3 regions of the Streptomyces vastus genome follow, and region 3 is predicted to be linked to each of the others. Evidence: predicted binding sites of a transcription regulator. Region 3 holds the regulator's gene; each other region holds the start of a gene.
The links. Region 3 encodes HrcA, which represses chaperone genes, less so after heat shock. Its sites were predicted from a motif close to TTNGCACTCNGNNNNNCNGAGTGCNAA; they were not measured.
Positions count from the first base shown of each region.

Region 1 (4,400 bases), on a different contig from region 3:
GCCGCGGATCTTGTTCACGACCAGGGTCGACAGGGCCTCGCCCTCGACGTCCTCGGCGATGATCAGCAGCGGCTTGGAGGAGTTGGTCTGGATGACCTTCTCCAGCAGCGGCAGCATGTCCTGGATGGAGGAGATCTTGCCCTGGTGGATCAGGATGTACGGGTCGTCGAGGACGGCCTCCATGCGCTCCTGGTCCGTCACGAAGTACGGCGACAGGTAGCCCTTGTCGAAGGCCATGCCCTCGGTGAAGTCCAGCTCGAGACCGAAGGTGTTGGACTCCTCGACGGTGATGACACCGTCCTTGCCGACCTTGTCCATCGCCTCGGCGATCAGCTCGCCGACCTGCGGGTCCTGGGCGGAAAGCCCGGCGACGGCGGCGATGTCAGCCTTCTCGTCGATCGGGCGGGCGGTCGCGAGGAGGTCCTCGGAGATCGCGGCGACGGCCGCGTCGATGCCCTTCTTCAGGGCGGCGGGGGACGCGCCGGCGGCGACGTTCCGCAGGCCCTCGCGCACGAGCGCCTGAGCGAGCACGGTGGCGGTGGTCGTACCGTCACCCGCCACGTCGTTGGTCTTGGTCGCCACCTCCTTCACCAGCTGGACGCCGAGGTTCTCGTACGGGTCCTCGACCTCGACCTCGCGGGCGATGGTGACGCCGTCGTTGGTGATGGTGGGCGCGCCGAACTTCTTGTCGATCACGACGTTGCGGCCCTTGGGGCCGATGGTCACCTTGACCGTGTCGGCCAGCTTGTTGACGCCGCGCTCGAGGGCGCGACGGGCGTCCTCGTCGAACTTCAGGATCTTCGCCATGGAGCTGAGTCAGTCCTTTCGGGAAAAACGAACCGCGCCCCCGGCGCCCGGCTTCTTAGTGGTTGCGGGGGGCCAGGGGCGCAGTTCAAAGCAAACCTGGGTGAATTACTTCTCGATGATCGCGAGCACGTCGCGAGCCGAGAGGACGAGGTACTCCTCGCCGCTGTACTTCACCTCGGTGCCGCCGTACTTGCTGTACAGCACGATGTCACCGGTCTTGACGTCGAGCGGCAGGCGCTCGCCGTTCTCGAACCGGCCCGGGCCCACGGCAAGGACGACGCCCTCCTGGGGCTTCTCCTTCGCGGTGTCCGGGATGACCAGGCCCGAGGCCGTGGTCTGCTCGGCCTCGACGGCCTGGACCACAATGCGGTCCTCGAGCGGCTTGATGGCAACCTTGGAGCTGGCGGTCGTCACGATCCGACCTCCCCCTTCGGAGATCTCACGGGGTTAACTGTCTGAGGTGGCGACCAGGTCGATCCGTCGTCGCGGGTGCCGGACCTGCCCGTCGCGTTGTTGGCACTCTCCACTGGGGAGTGCCAGACCTGAGACTATGACCGCGATTAGCACTCGGTCAAGCGGAGTGCCAATCGCCTCCGGCGTGTTCGAGGTTTTGGGCACCCTGCACTGGTGTCGCCGGCCGGGCGGGGGGTGCCCAGGGTGGGCGGGAATGCGCGGGTGGGTGGGTGGTTGATCGGCCTTGCGGCCTCGTCCTCAAACGCCGGACGGGCCGATTTGGCTAGAGGTAGTCCTCCAAGCGCGCCAGCGTGAAGCCCTGCTCCTGGATGCGGGTCAGCATTCTGGTCGTGGCCTCTGTGAGGCTTGTGCCGTGCTGGCCCTCTGGGCAGTGGAGGATGTCGCCCGGCCTGAGGCGGTCCTGGTTGCTCCACAGGATCACCGCCGTCAGTCCGCAGTCCGCGGCCGCTCTGAGCGTGTCGTCGTTGTAGGCGCCGTACGGGGGGCGGAAGAGGCGGGGCCGGATTCCGAAGCGTTGCCTGAGTTTCTCCTGTTGGCCGCAGATCTCGGCTCGCTGGCCGGCGTAGGGGAGGCCGGGCAGGTAGGGGTGGTCCAGGGTGTGGTTCTGGACGCTCGCGCCTACCGCGCGCAGGCGGCCGAAGTGCGCGTACCCCGGTCCGACGACGCTGTCCGTGAGGAACATGGTGACCGGCAGCCGAAGTTCGCGGACCATGTCGACGAACCTCGGGTCCCGCTCGGCGCCGTCGTCGAAGGTCAGGAAGACGACCTTGTCGCGGGTGGGGACGCGGTCGACGACGGGCGGCAGGCCCGGACCCGCGGGGCGTACGGCGGGGCGGGCGGGTGGCTTCGGCGCCGGGGGGAGCGGGGCGGCCAGGCCCCAGCGGCGGTATGTCGTGGCCGGGAGGCTGTGGGTCCGCAGCGCCGACGTCGCCTTCTTGTCGAGCCGTTCGACCGGGTCGACGGACCGGGAACAGCCGGTGGCGCCTACGGCGAGCAGTGCGGACGCGAGTACGGCCATGGCGAGAGCGCGGCTGAAACCAGTTCTGCCATCTTGTCGTACTGAACGCATGGTCCCGGATCCTCACAGGCCATGGGCCCTACGAGCCCCCGACACCACCGCCGGGCGCGCACCATCCACCGACTGGCCCACAATGGAACCGTGGACGATCACGACCCCCTGGCCTCCTTCGCCGCGCTGCTCACCGACCGCGGACGGTTTCTGCTCGACGAGGTGCGGGAGGTCGAGCCGGCGCAGGAGCTGGCCGTGGCCACGCGGTTGCGGCGGGAGCATCCCGTCGAGCTCGTGTCCGCGGCGATCGCTCAGGCGCGGTGGCGGCAGCGGGCGGTGGGGAAGTTCGGGGGCGCGGACGCCGGGCGGATGTTCTTCACCGCTAACGGGGTCGAGCAGGCGACCCGGGCGACGGTCGCGGCGTATCGGGCGGAGCGTTTCACGGAGCTCGGCGTACGGTCCGTCGCCGATCTCTGCTGCGGCATCGGCGGCGACGCGATCGCTCTCGCCCGCGCGGGGGTACGTGTCCTCGCTGTCGATCGCGACCCGCTGACCTGCGCGGTGGCGCGAGCGAACGCCGACGCGCTCGGGCTCGATGACCTGATCGACGTACGGGAGGCGGATGTCACGGAGGTCGACACGTCCGCGTATGACGCCGTCTTCGTCGACCCTGCCAGGCGTGGCGGCAGACAAGGAGGGGCCGCGCGCTGGGGGTCCCCCCAGGCATTCAGCTCTGGGGGAGCGTCGGTGAGGGGCGGTGGTCGGGTGACGGGCGGGCGTGTCTTCGATCCCGAGGCCTACTCGCCGCCTCTGTCCTGGGCCATCGACGTGGCACTCAAGGCGCCTCATGCCGCGCTGAAGGTCGCGCCGGGGATTCCGCACGAGGCGGTCCCGGGCGACGCCGAGGCCGAGTGGGTCTCGGATTCCGGTGACGTGAAGGAGGCCGTGCTGTGGTTCGGCACCGAACCCGGGCTGGTGCGCGCCACTCTGCTGCCAGGGCCGCGCCGCCTGCGCGGCCGTGGGCTGCCCGATCCTCAAGTGCGGCCGCCGGGGCGGTACTTGTACGAACCCGACGGTGCCGTCATCCGCGCCCACCTGGTCGCGGAGGTCGCCGAGGAGGTCGGCGGCGGACTGCTCGACGAAACGATCGCGTACGTCACCGCGGACGCCGTGACCCCGACCCCGTACGCCACCGCCTACGAGATCACCGACCAACTCCCCTTCAGTGTCAAGAAGTTGAAGGCGCTGCTCCGAGAGCGCAAGGTCGGAACCCTGACCGTCAAGAAACGCGGCTCAGCGGTCGAGCCGGAGGAACTCCGCCGCAAGGTGAAGCCGCAGGGGCCGAACTCGGCGACGGTGTTCCTGACGCGGGTGCAGGGGGCCCCGACCATGCTGATCGGGCACCCCGTCCAGCGGCAGAAGTCCCCTGGTTAGCCGTCCAGTTGTGCCAGTGTCGCGTTCGACGGCCCCCTGCGGGAGCGCTCGGCGCGTGCCACGTCCTCCGCTGCTCCCAGGACCCGTACGGCGTTCTGCCAGGTCAGCTTGGCGAGGTCGGGCTTTGACCAGCCGCGGCTGAGGAGTTCGGCGATGAGGTTCGGGTAGCCCGAGACGTCGCCCAGGCCGTCGGGGGTGAAGGCCGTGCCGTCGTAGTCGCCGCCGATGCCGATGTGGTCGATTCCGGCGGCCTCGCGCATGTGGTCCAGGTGGTCGGCGACCGTCGCGGCCGTGGCGACCGGGCGGGGGTGCGCGTCCTCGAAGGCGCGGTGGACCTTCATTGCCTCCGACGTGGTGTCCAGGGGGTGGAAGCCGTGCTCACGCATGTTCTCGTCCGCCGCCCCCGTCCAGTCGACGGCCGCCTGGAGGACGAACTTCGGCACGAACGTCACCATCGCCACGCCGCCGTTGGCCGGCAGGCGCTCCAGTACGTCGTCGGGGATGTTGCGGGGGTGGTCGCACACGGCGCGCGAGGAGGAGTGGGAGAAGATCACGGGCGCGACGGTCGTGTCCAGGGCGTCGCGCATCGTCGTCGGCGCGACGTGCGAGAGGTCCACGAGCATGCCCTCGCGGTTCATCTCCCGGACCACCTCGCGGCCGAAGGCCGACAGGCCGC
Region 1 is NZ_BAAASJ010000004.1:43,281-47,680, forward strand. It holds gene groL (chaperonin GroEL) at 1-807, opposite strand, end outside; gene groES (co-chaperone GroES) at 913-1,221, opposite strand; gene ABD357_RS02235 (polysaccharide deacetylase family protein) at 1,544-2,299, opposite strand; gene ABD357_RS02240 (class I SAM-dependent methyltransferase) at 2,372-3,724, shown strand; gene ABD357_RS02245 (dipeptidase) at 3,721-4,400, opposite strand, start outside.
Region 1: a site for HrcA is predicted at 1,368-1,394, ahead of groES (co-chaperone GroES). Genes of this name have one in related genera too.

Region 2 (4,400 bases), on a different contig from region 3:
GGTCGCCGCCGAAGGGGCGACCCTCGCCGAGGTCATCGCCGACCTGGAGAAGAACCACACCGGGATCGCGGCGCGTGTCCTGGACGATCAGGGCAAGCTGCGTCGGTTCGTCAACGTGTACGTGAACGACGACGATGTGCGGTTCGAGCAGGGGCTGGAGACGGCGACGCCCGACGGGGCCGGCGTCTCGATCATTCCGGCCGTCGCCGGAGGCTGATCATCCGGTACAGCGCCCGAGGCTGATCGTTACCGTCGGTAATGCAAGTCACTCAGGGTTCATCGAATTGCCCCCTCCGTGAGTTAAGCGGAGGGGGCAATTCTGTATGGTTGAGCGCGGTACAGTTGGGGAACTTGGTGCTCCCCCGGGCCGAATGCATGTGCATTCCTGTCGGATGCCCGATAAGAAGTAGCCAAAGTGTGCGCGTCTTTTGCGTCAATTGCTCCTTTTATGGAGCCCGACTTGCCCCCCTCTAGGGTGAATTCTCCGTACATTCCGGATCGGCCATGCCCAGATTTCTCGTCCGATTGACCTGTTGCAGACGGCAGTTGGGCAGATACATTCAGCCGCGGTCGACGCGTTCCGGCGCACACCCCCAACCGTTGGGGGGTGAGGTCTGACCCGGATCCGCGAAGTGTGGATCTGTGCAAGGGCCAGTAATAGGGGAGTTAGGCATGGCTCAGGGCACCGTCAAGTGGTTCAACGCGGAGAAGGGGTACGGCTTCATCGCGGTCGACGGTGGTGCGGATGTATTCGTCCACTACAGCGCGATTCAGATGGACGGCTACCGCACCCTGGAAGAGGGTCAGCGAGTCGAGTTCGAGATCTCGCAGGGCCAGAAGGGGCCGCAGGCGGACATGGTCCGCGTGGCCGGCTGAAGCACGCGCCGACTGATCTGCAGCGACACGTTCTTCTTCCGAAGGGCTCGTACCTCAAGGGGTACGGGCCCTTCGGCATGCCTGGCGGCAGCCCGCCCGCACTGTGGTAGCCGCTTGCACTCGACTGGTGCGAGTGCTAATCATTGGCGTTAGCACTCTGAAGGTGAGAGTGACAACGAGGACCGGGTCGGTGAGGCCCGCAGGCCAAGTGGGGCAAGGAACCACGGGGCAGGCAGGCCGTCCGTCGCGGGCGCCAGCGCGGTCCGGAGCAATCCACCCCAGTCCGGGAGGACCACTTCACATGGCCAAGATCATCGCGTTCGACGAGGAGGCGCGGCGAGGCCTCGAGCGCGGCATGAACCAGCTCGCGGACGCCGTCAAGGTGACCCTCGGCCCCAAGGGCCGCAACGTCGTCCTCGAGAAGAAGTGGGGCGCCCCCACGATCACCAACGACGGTGTCTCCATCGCCAAGGAGATCGAACTCGAGGACCCGTACGAGAAGATCGGCGCCGAGCTGGTCAAGGAAGTCGCGAAGAAGACGGACGACGTAGCCGGTGACGGCACGACGACCGCGACCGTCCTGGCCCAGGCGCTGGTCAGGGAAGGCCTCCGCAACGTCGCCGCCGGTGCCAACCCCATGGCTCTCAAGCGCGGTATCGAGAAGGCCGTCGAGGCGGTCTCCGGTGCCCTGCTCGACCAGGCCAAGGACGTGGAGACCAAGGAGCAGATCGCTTCGACCGCCTCCATCTCCGCCGCCGACACCCAGATCGGCGAGCTCATCGCCGAGGCCATGGACAAGGTCGGCAAGGAAGGCGTCATCACCGTCGAGGAGTCCCAGACCTTCGGTCTGGAGCTGGAGCTCACCGAGGGTATGCGCTTCGACAAGGGCTACATCTCGGCGTACTTCGCCACCGACATGGAGCGTATGGAGGCCGTCCTCGACGACCCGTACATCCTGATCGCCAACTCGAAGATCAGCGCCGTCAAGGACCTGCTGCCGCTCCTCGAGAAGGTCATGCAGTCCGGCAAGCCGCTGCTGATCATCGCCGAGGACGTCGAGGGCGAGGCCCTGTCGACCCTGGTCGTCAACAAGATCCGCGGCACCTTCAAGTCCGTCGCCGTCAAGGCTCCGGGCTTCGGTGACCGCCGTAAGGCCATGCTCGGCGACATCGCCATCCTCACGGGCGGCGAGGTCATCTCCGAGGAGGTCGGCCTCAAGCTGGAGAACGCGACCCTGGACCTCCTGGGCCGCGCCCGCAAGGTCGTCATCACCAAGGACGAGACCACGATCGTCGACGGTGCCGGCGACACCGAGCAGGTCGGGGGCCGGGTCAACCAGATCCGCGCCGAGATCGAGAACTCCGACTCGGACTACGACCGCGAGAAGCTCCAGGAGCGCCTGGCGAAGCTGGCCGGCGGCGTGGCCGTCATCAAGGCCGGTGCCGCCACCGAGGTCGAGCTCAAGGAGCGCAAGCACCGCATCGAGGACGCCGTTCGCAACGCGAAGGCCGCCGTCGAGGAGGGCATCGTCGCCGGTGGTGGCGTGGCCCTGCTCCAGGCCGCCACGGTGTTCGAGAAGCTGGAGCTCGAGGGTGACGAGGCGACCGGCGCCAACGCCGTGAAGCTCGCCCTGGAGGCCCCGCTCAAGCAGATCGCCGTCAACGGTGGTCTCGAGGGCGGCGTCGTCGTGGAGAAGGTCCGCAACCTTCAGGTCGGTCACGGTCTGAACGCCGCGACCGGCGAGTACGTCGACATGATCGCCGAAGGCATCATCGACCCGGCGAAGGTCACGCGTTCCGCCCTGCAGAACGCCGCGTCCATCGCCGCGCTGTTCCTCACCACCGAGGCCGTCATCGCCGACAAGCCGGAGAAGGCGGGCGCCGCCCCGGCCGGCGGCGGCATGCCGGGCGGTGACATGGACTTCTGATCCGGTTCTTCCACCGGGTCGGACCCTCCCCCAAGCTCTCGGCTTCGCTCGAGCAGGGGGGACCCCAGTCCAGTACCGAGGGCGGCATCCCTGTTCGCAGGGGTGCCGCCCTCGGGCGTGTCCGGCTGGCTGGTACCGGACAGTGGGACGGGAAGGTCTGGGACACCCTCGGATCCCTTGCCGGAGCGCTAGAGGTTGCCCATGGGTTCGATGTCGATCTTCCGGGGTTCGCCCCAGATGCGCAGGACCTCGTAGTCGGTGAACTCGTGGACCAGGCGGTAGGCCATGCCGGGGTGGGGGCTGCGGCGCTGGGCGGCGAGGTACTGCTCCGCTTCCTGCTTGTCGCGGCGGGGTGTGCCGCAGAGTTGCCAGACCTGGCCGGTCCACATCTCGGGGAGCCAGCGCTGCTGGGGCTGGGGGCGGTCGCCCCGTACGCCGTAGCGGGACTTCGTGCGCTCGAGTGTCTCGTCCGGGGCGGTCGGACGGCCCTGGGAGAACGAGTCGTTGACCTTTGAGCGGCGGGCGATGCGGCGGCGGGTCTCGCAGAGCAGGCAGAGGTCGGGGGCGTCCTCGTCGACCGGGCCTGTGGGGTGCTCGGTGCAGCGTGTGGTGGGGGCCGCCGTGGTGACCGTTTCCTCCAGGAGGTCCAGCGCGCGCTTCAGGTCCGCCTTGACCTCGTGCAGCTTCGCGTCGGGTGTGTCCGTGCCCAGGGCCTCGCCGTGCTCGCCGAGAAGCCGCAGCGCGCGGCCCAGAGCGGTCAGCTGTGCGTGGTTCATGGTGGTCGTCCCCTCCCGGGAGCCGTGCTGCCGACGCCCCCAAGAATCACATGCGCCACTGACAGCCGCCCCGGAAGCCCGGGCAACAAGGCGGGCCGGACGCTCCTCAGCCGCTCGCGAGGGCCGCCTGAAGAGCCGCCCGGAGGTGGCCGTTCGCCTCGGTGAGCAGGCGGGCGGCGGTCGCGGCGTCGACGTCGGCGAGGAGGACGAGGATCGCGTTCTTCGTCTCGCCGTCGACCGCGCTCAGGGCCGCCTCGATCTGGTCGTCCGGCGCACCCGTGGCCAGCGCGACGATACGGCGCGAACGGGCCCGGAGCTTGTCGTTCGAGGCCCGTACGTCGACCATCAGGTTCCCGTACGTCTTGCCCAGGCGGATCATCGTGATCGTCGACAGCATGTTGAGGACCAGCTTCTGGGCCGTGCCCGCCTTCAGACGCGTCGAGCCGGTCAGCAGCTCGGGGCCCACGACCACCTCGATACCGTGCTCGGCTGCCGCCGCGAGCGCGCTGTCCGCGTTGCAGGACAGGCCGATGGTCAGGGCGCCGAGTGCACGCGCGCGTTCCACCGCGCCGATCGCATACGGGGTCCGGCCGGAGGCCGAGACCCCTACCACCGTGTCGTCGGCGGTGACGCCCAGCGCGGCCAGGTCCTCGGCCGCCAGCTCCTTGGAGTCCTCGGCGCCCTCGATGGAGTTGACCGTGGCGCTCGGGCCGCCCGCGATCAGGCCGACGACCTCGGAGGGGTTCGTGTTGAAGGTGGGCGGGCACTCGGACGCGTCGAGCACACCGAGACGGCCCGCGGTGCCCGCGCCCGCGTAGACC
Region 2 is NZ_BAAASJ010000054.1:16,428-20,827, forward strand. It holds gene ABD357_RS24130 (MoaD/ThiS family protein) at 1-217, shown strand, start outside; gene ABD357_RS24135 (cold-shock protein) at 673-876, shown strand; gene groL (chaperonin GroEL) at 1,178-2,803, shown strand; gene ABD357_RS24145 (hypothetical protein) at 2,992-3,579, opposite strand; gene murQ (N-acetylmuramic acid 6-phosphate etherase) at 3,686-4,400, opposite strand, start outside.
Region 2: a site for HrcA is predicted at 990-1,016, ahead of groL (chaperonin GroEL). Genes of this name have one in related genera too.

Region 3 (4,400 bases):
CAGGTGGTCGACCAGGACGCCCAGGCGGGCATCCGGGCCGGGGGCGAAATCGGCCACGATCGACGGGAGGTCGTCGATGCCCTCGAGGTACTCGACGACCACGCCCTCGATGCGCAGGTCGTCGCCCCAGACCTTCTCGACCAGTTCCGCGTCGTGGCGACCCTCGACGTAGATGCGCCCGGCACGGGCCACGCGGGCGCGGGCGCCGGGGACGGCCACCGAGCCGGAGGCCGTGCGCGTGGGACGTACCGGCGCCGACGACGGACGTACGAGCGTCACCACCCGGCCCTCCAGCAGGAAGCCGCGCGGCTCCAGCGGGAACACGCGGTGTTTGCCGAAGCGGTCCTCCAGCGTGACCGTGGCCGCCTCGCAGCGGATCACGGCGCCGCAGAAGCCGGTGCCGGGCTCCTCGACGACCAGGCCCGGCTCCGCCGGGACTTCCGGTACCGGCTTGGGCTTCTTCCAGGGAGGGGTCAGATCCGGTGAGTACTGGCGCATTCGGCAGACGATACCTTCACGACCTTCACGAGACCCCGAAACGCCTTGCCAGCGCGTCCCGTTGGGCCCGGACGAAGGCCGCGTCGACCGCGGCGCCGTGCCCGGGAACGTACACCGCGTCCTCGCCGCCCAGGGCCAGCAGGCGGTCCAGGGCCGCGGGCCAGTGGGACGGTACGGCGTCGGGGCCGGCCTGGGGTTCGCCGGACTCCTCGACCAGGTCGCCGCAGAAGACGACCTCGGGACAGTCCGCGCCAGGCGTGCCGGGGGTCCCGGGCGTGCCGGGGACCAGGACCGCCAGATCGTGGGGTGTGTGGCCGGGGCCCACGTTCGCCAGCAGGACCTGTCGGCCGCCGCCCAGGTCCAGCGTCCACTCGCCGGACACCAGGTGCCGCGGCCGGACGAGGAGATCCGCCGCCTCGGCCGCCTCGAGCGGATCGGCGCCGTTGCGTACGGCATCCGCGCGCAGCTCTTCGCGGTCGTGAACGAGCACCCGGTCCACGCCCACCGCCCCGAAGACCTCGACCCCCGCGAACGCCGCCGCCCCGAGGACATGGTCGAAGTGGGGATGCGTGAGCGCGAGATGGGTGACCCTTCCACCCCCGAGGAGCTCTTGTGCCTCCGTACGCAGCCGTACGCCCTCCGGCACGCTCGACCCCGCGTCGACCACGAGCGCCGCCCCCTCGCCCACCACCAGGCCGGCCGTGCAGTCCCACACGGGAAGACGGCACCGCCCGACTCCGGGTGCCAGCTCCTCCCACCCCGACACCGCCCAGACCGTGTTCACCATCCCGCGGACTCTTCCCAAGTCACCGTCATGCAACGACGCTAGCTGTATGTCCCCGACAGAGCAGGACATGCCCGTACACCTCGGATCAGCGGCTCAGGTCCGCCCTTGCCGGGGCGCCACCCCACGGCCGTACACTTGAGCCGGGATGCTGGCACTCGTGCGCGATGAGTGCCAACCGAAGACAGGCGACGACCACGGGAAAGTCCAGCTGGAGGTGTGCGCGATGCTCAGTGAACGCAGGCTCGAAGTGCTCCGCGCCATCGTCCAGGACTACGTGGGCACGGAAGAGCCGGTGGGTTCCAAGGCGCTCACCGAGCGGCACAGCCTCGGAGTCTCCCCGGCGACGGTGCGCAACGACATGGCGGCGCTTGAGGACGAGGGCTACATCGCACAGCCGCACACCAGCGCCGGACGCATCCCCACGGACAAGGGCTACCGCCTCTTCGTCGACAAGCTCGCGGGCGTCAAGCCGATGACGGCGCCCGAGCGACGGGCGATCCAGAACTTCCTCGACGGCGCGGTCGATCTGGACGACGTGGTGGGCCGGACCGTACGACTGCTGGCGCAGCTCACCCGGCAGGTCGCCGTGGTGCAGTATCCGTCCCTGACCCGTTCGACGGTGCGGCACGTGGAGCTGCTGTCGCTGGCTCCGGCCCGCGTCATGCTCGTACTGATCACGGACACGGGCCGGGTCGAGCAGCGCATGATCGACTGCCCGGCACCGTTCGGGGAGACGTCTCTGGCGGATCTACGCGCGCGGCTCAACAGCCGGGTCGCGGGCCGCCGGTTCACAGACGTCCCGCAGCTGGTGCAGGACCTGCCGGAGGCCTTCGAGGCCGAGGACCGCGGCACGGTCTCGACGGTGCTCTCCACCCTCCTGGAGACGCTCGTCGAGGAGACCGAGGAGCGGCTGATGATCGGCGGCACCGCCAATCTCACCCGCTTCGGACATGACTTTCCCCTCACGATCCGGCCCGTTCTGGAAGCATTGGAGGAGCAGGTCGTCCTCCTCAAACTCCTTGGCGAGGCAAGCGATTCGGGTATGACGGTGCGGATCGGTCATGAGAACGCCTATGAGGGACTCAACTCCACTTCGGTCGTCTCTGTCGGTTACGGTTCGGGCGGCGAGGCAGTAGCCAAACTCGGCGTGGTCGGACCGACCCGCATGGATTACCCGGGAACGATGGGAGCGGTACGAGCGGTGGCACGGTACGTCGGACAGATCCTGGCGGAGTCGTAAGTGGCCACGGACTACTACGCCGTACTCGGCGTGCGCCGCGACGCGTCACAGGACGAGATCAAGAAGGCCTTCCGGAGACTCGCCCGCGAGCTGCATCCGGACGTCAATCCTGATCCGAAGACGCAGGAGCGGTTCAAGGAGATCAACGCCGCGTACGAGGTGTTGTCGGACCCGCAGAAGAAGCAGGTCTACGACCTCGGCGGCGACCCGCTGTCCCAGGCGGGCGCAGGTGGCGCGGGCGGCTTCGGCGCGGGCGGCTTCGGGAACTTCTCGGACATCATGGACGCGTTCTTCGGTACGGCGTCCCAGCGCGGCCCGCGCTCGCGCACCCGGCGCGGCCAGGACGCGATGATCCGCCTGGAGATCGAGCTCGACGAGGCGGCCTTCGGGACGACGAAGGACATCCAGGTCGACACGGCCATCGTCTGCACCACGTGCAGCGGCGAGGGCGCGGCTCCGGGTACCTCGGCGCAGACGTGTGACATGTGCCGAGGCCGTGGCGAGGTCTCGCAGGTCACCCGGTCCTTCCTCGGCCAGGTCATGACATCCCGGCCCTGCCCGCAGTGCCAGGGCTTCGGCACGGTCGTACCCAACCCGTGCCCGGAGTGCGCGGGCGACGGACGCGTACGCTCCCGCCGGACCCTGACCGTGAAGATCCCGGCCGGTGTCGACAACGGCACGCGGATCCAGCTCGCCGGAGAGGGCGAGGTCGGTCCCGGTGGCGGGCCCGCCGGTGATCTCTACGTCGAGATCCACGAGGTCCCGCACCCCGCCTTCCAGCGCCGCGGCGACGATCTGCACTGCACGGTCACCCTCCCGATGACCGCGGCGGCGCTCGGCACGAAGGTCCCGCTGGAGACGCTCGACGGCATGGAGGAGATCGACATCCGCCCCGGCACCCAGTCCGGCCAGTCGATCCCGCTGCACGGCCGCGGTGTCACGCATCTGCGCGGCGGCGGTCGCGGCGACCTCATCGTCCACGTCGAGGTCCAGACTCCGAGCAAGCTCGATGTGGAGCAGGAGCGGCTGCTGCGCGAGCTGGCCAAGCTGCGGGGGGAGGAACGGCCTACGGGGCAGTTCCAGCCTGGGCAGCAGGGTCTGTTCTCGCGGCTGAAGGATGCCTTCAACGGTCGCTGAGGGCAGGTGCTTCTCGTGAACTGGCAGCACGCCTGCGGGGGTCTCCGAGCGCGGCTTGTTCTCGTGCCCGGAGGCCTCCGCCGTAGGTGCTGACCGGCGCCCATTCCCCTGGCGTATGCCAGGTGGAAGGCCGGATTCGGTCCTCTCCTGGGGACGTGACAACATGCCGTCATGTCCTCCGCACTGACCGATCTTTTCCCCCTTCCGATCGTGCAGGCCCCGATGGCGGGCGGCGTCTCCGTGCCGCAGCTCGCCGCGGCCGTGTCCGAGGCAGGGGGGCTCGGTTTTCTCGCCGCCGGCTACAAAACGGCCGACGGGATGTACCAGGAGATCAAGCAGCTGCGCGGGGCGACCAGCCGGCCCTTCGGCGTGAACCTCTTCATGCCCCAGCCCGAGTACGCCGACCCCGCCACCGTCGAGGTCTACGCCAACCAGCTGGCCGGCGAGTCGGCCTGGTACGAGACCAAGCTGGGCGATCCCGACAGCGGACGCGACGACGGCTACGACGCCAAACTCGCCGTGCTCCTCGACAACCCGGTGCCGATCGTCTCCTTCCACTTCGGCTGCCCCACGCGCGAGGTCCTGGACTCCCTCGCCCGCGCCGGCACGTTCACCATGGTCACCGCGACCACCGTCGAGGAGGCGCAGGCCGTGCAGCGGGCGGGCGCGGACGCGGTGATCGTGCAGGGCGTCGAGGCGGGCGGCCACCAGGGCACCCACCGCGACAACCCGGAGACG
Region 3 is NZ_BAAASJ010000124.1:229,837-234,236, forward strand. It holds gene ABD357_RS42200 (DUF3097 domain-containing protein) at 1-498, opposite strand, end outside; gene ABD357_RS42205 (MBL fold metallo-hydrolase) at 524-1,285, opposite strand; gene hrcA (heat-inducible transcriptional repressor HrcA) at 1,509-2,525, shown strand; gene dnaJ (molecular chaperone DnaJ) at 2,526-3,662, shown strand; gene ABD357_RS42220 (nitronate monooxygenase) at 3,834-4,400, shown strand, end outside.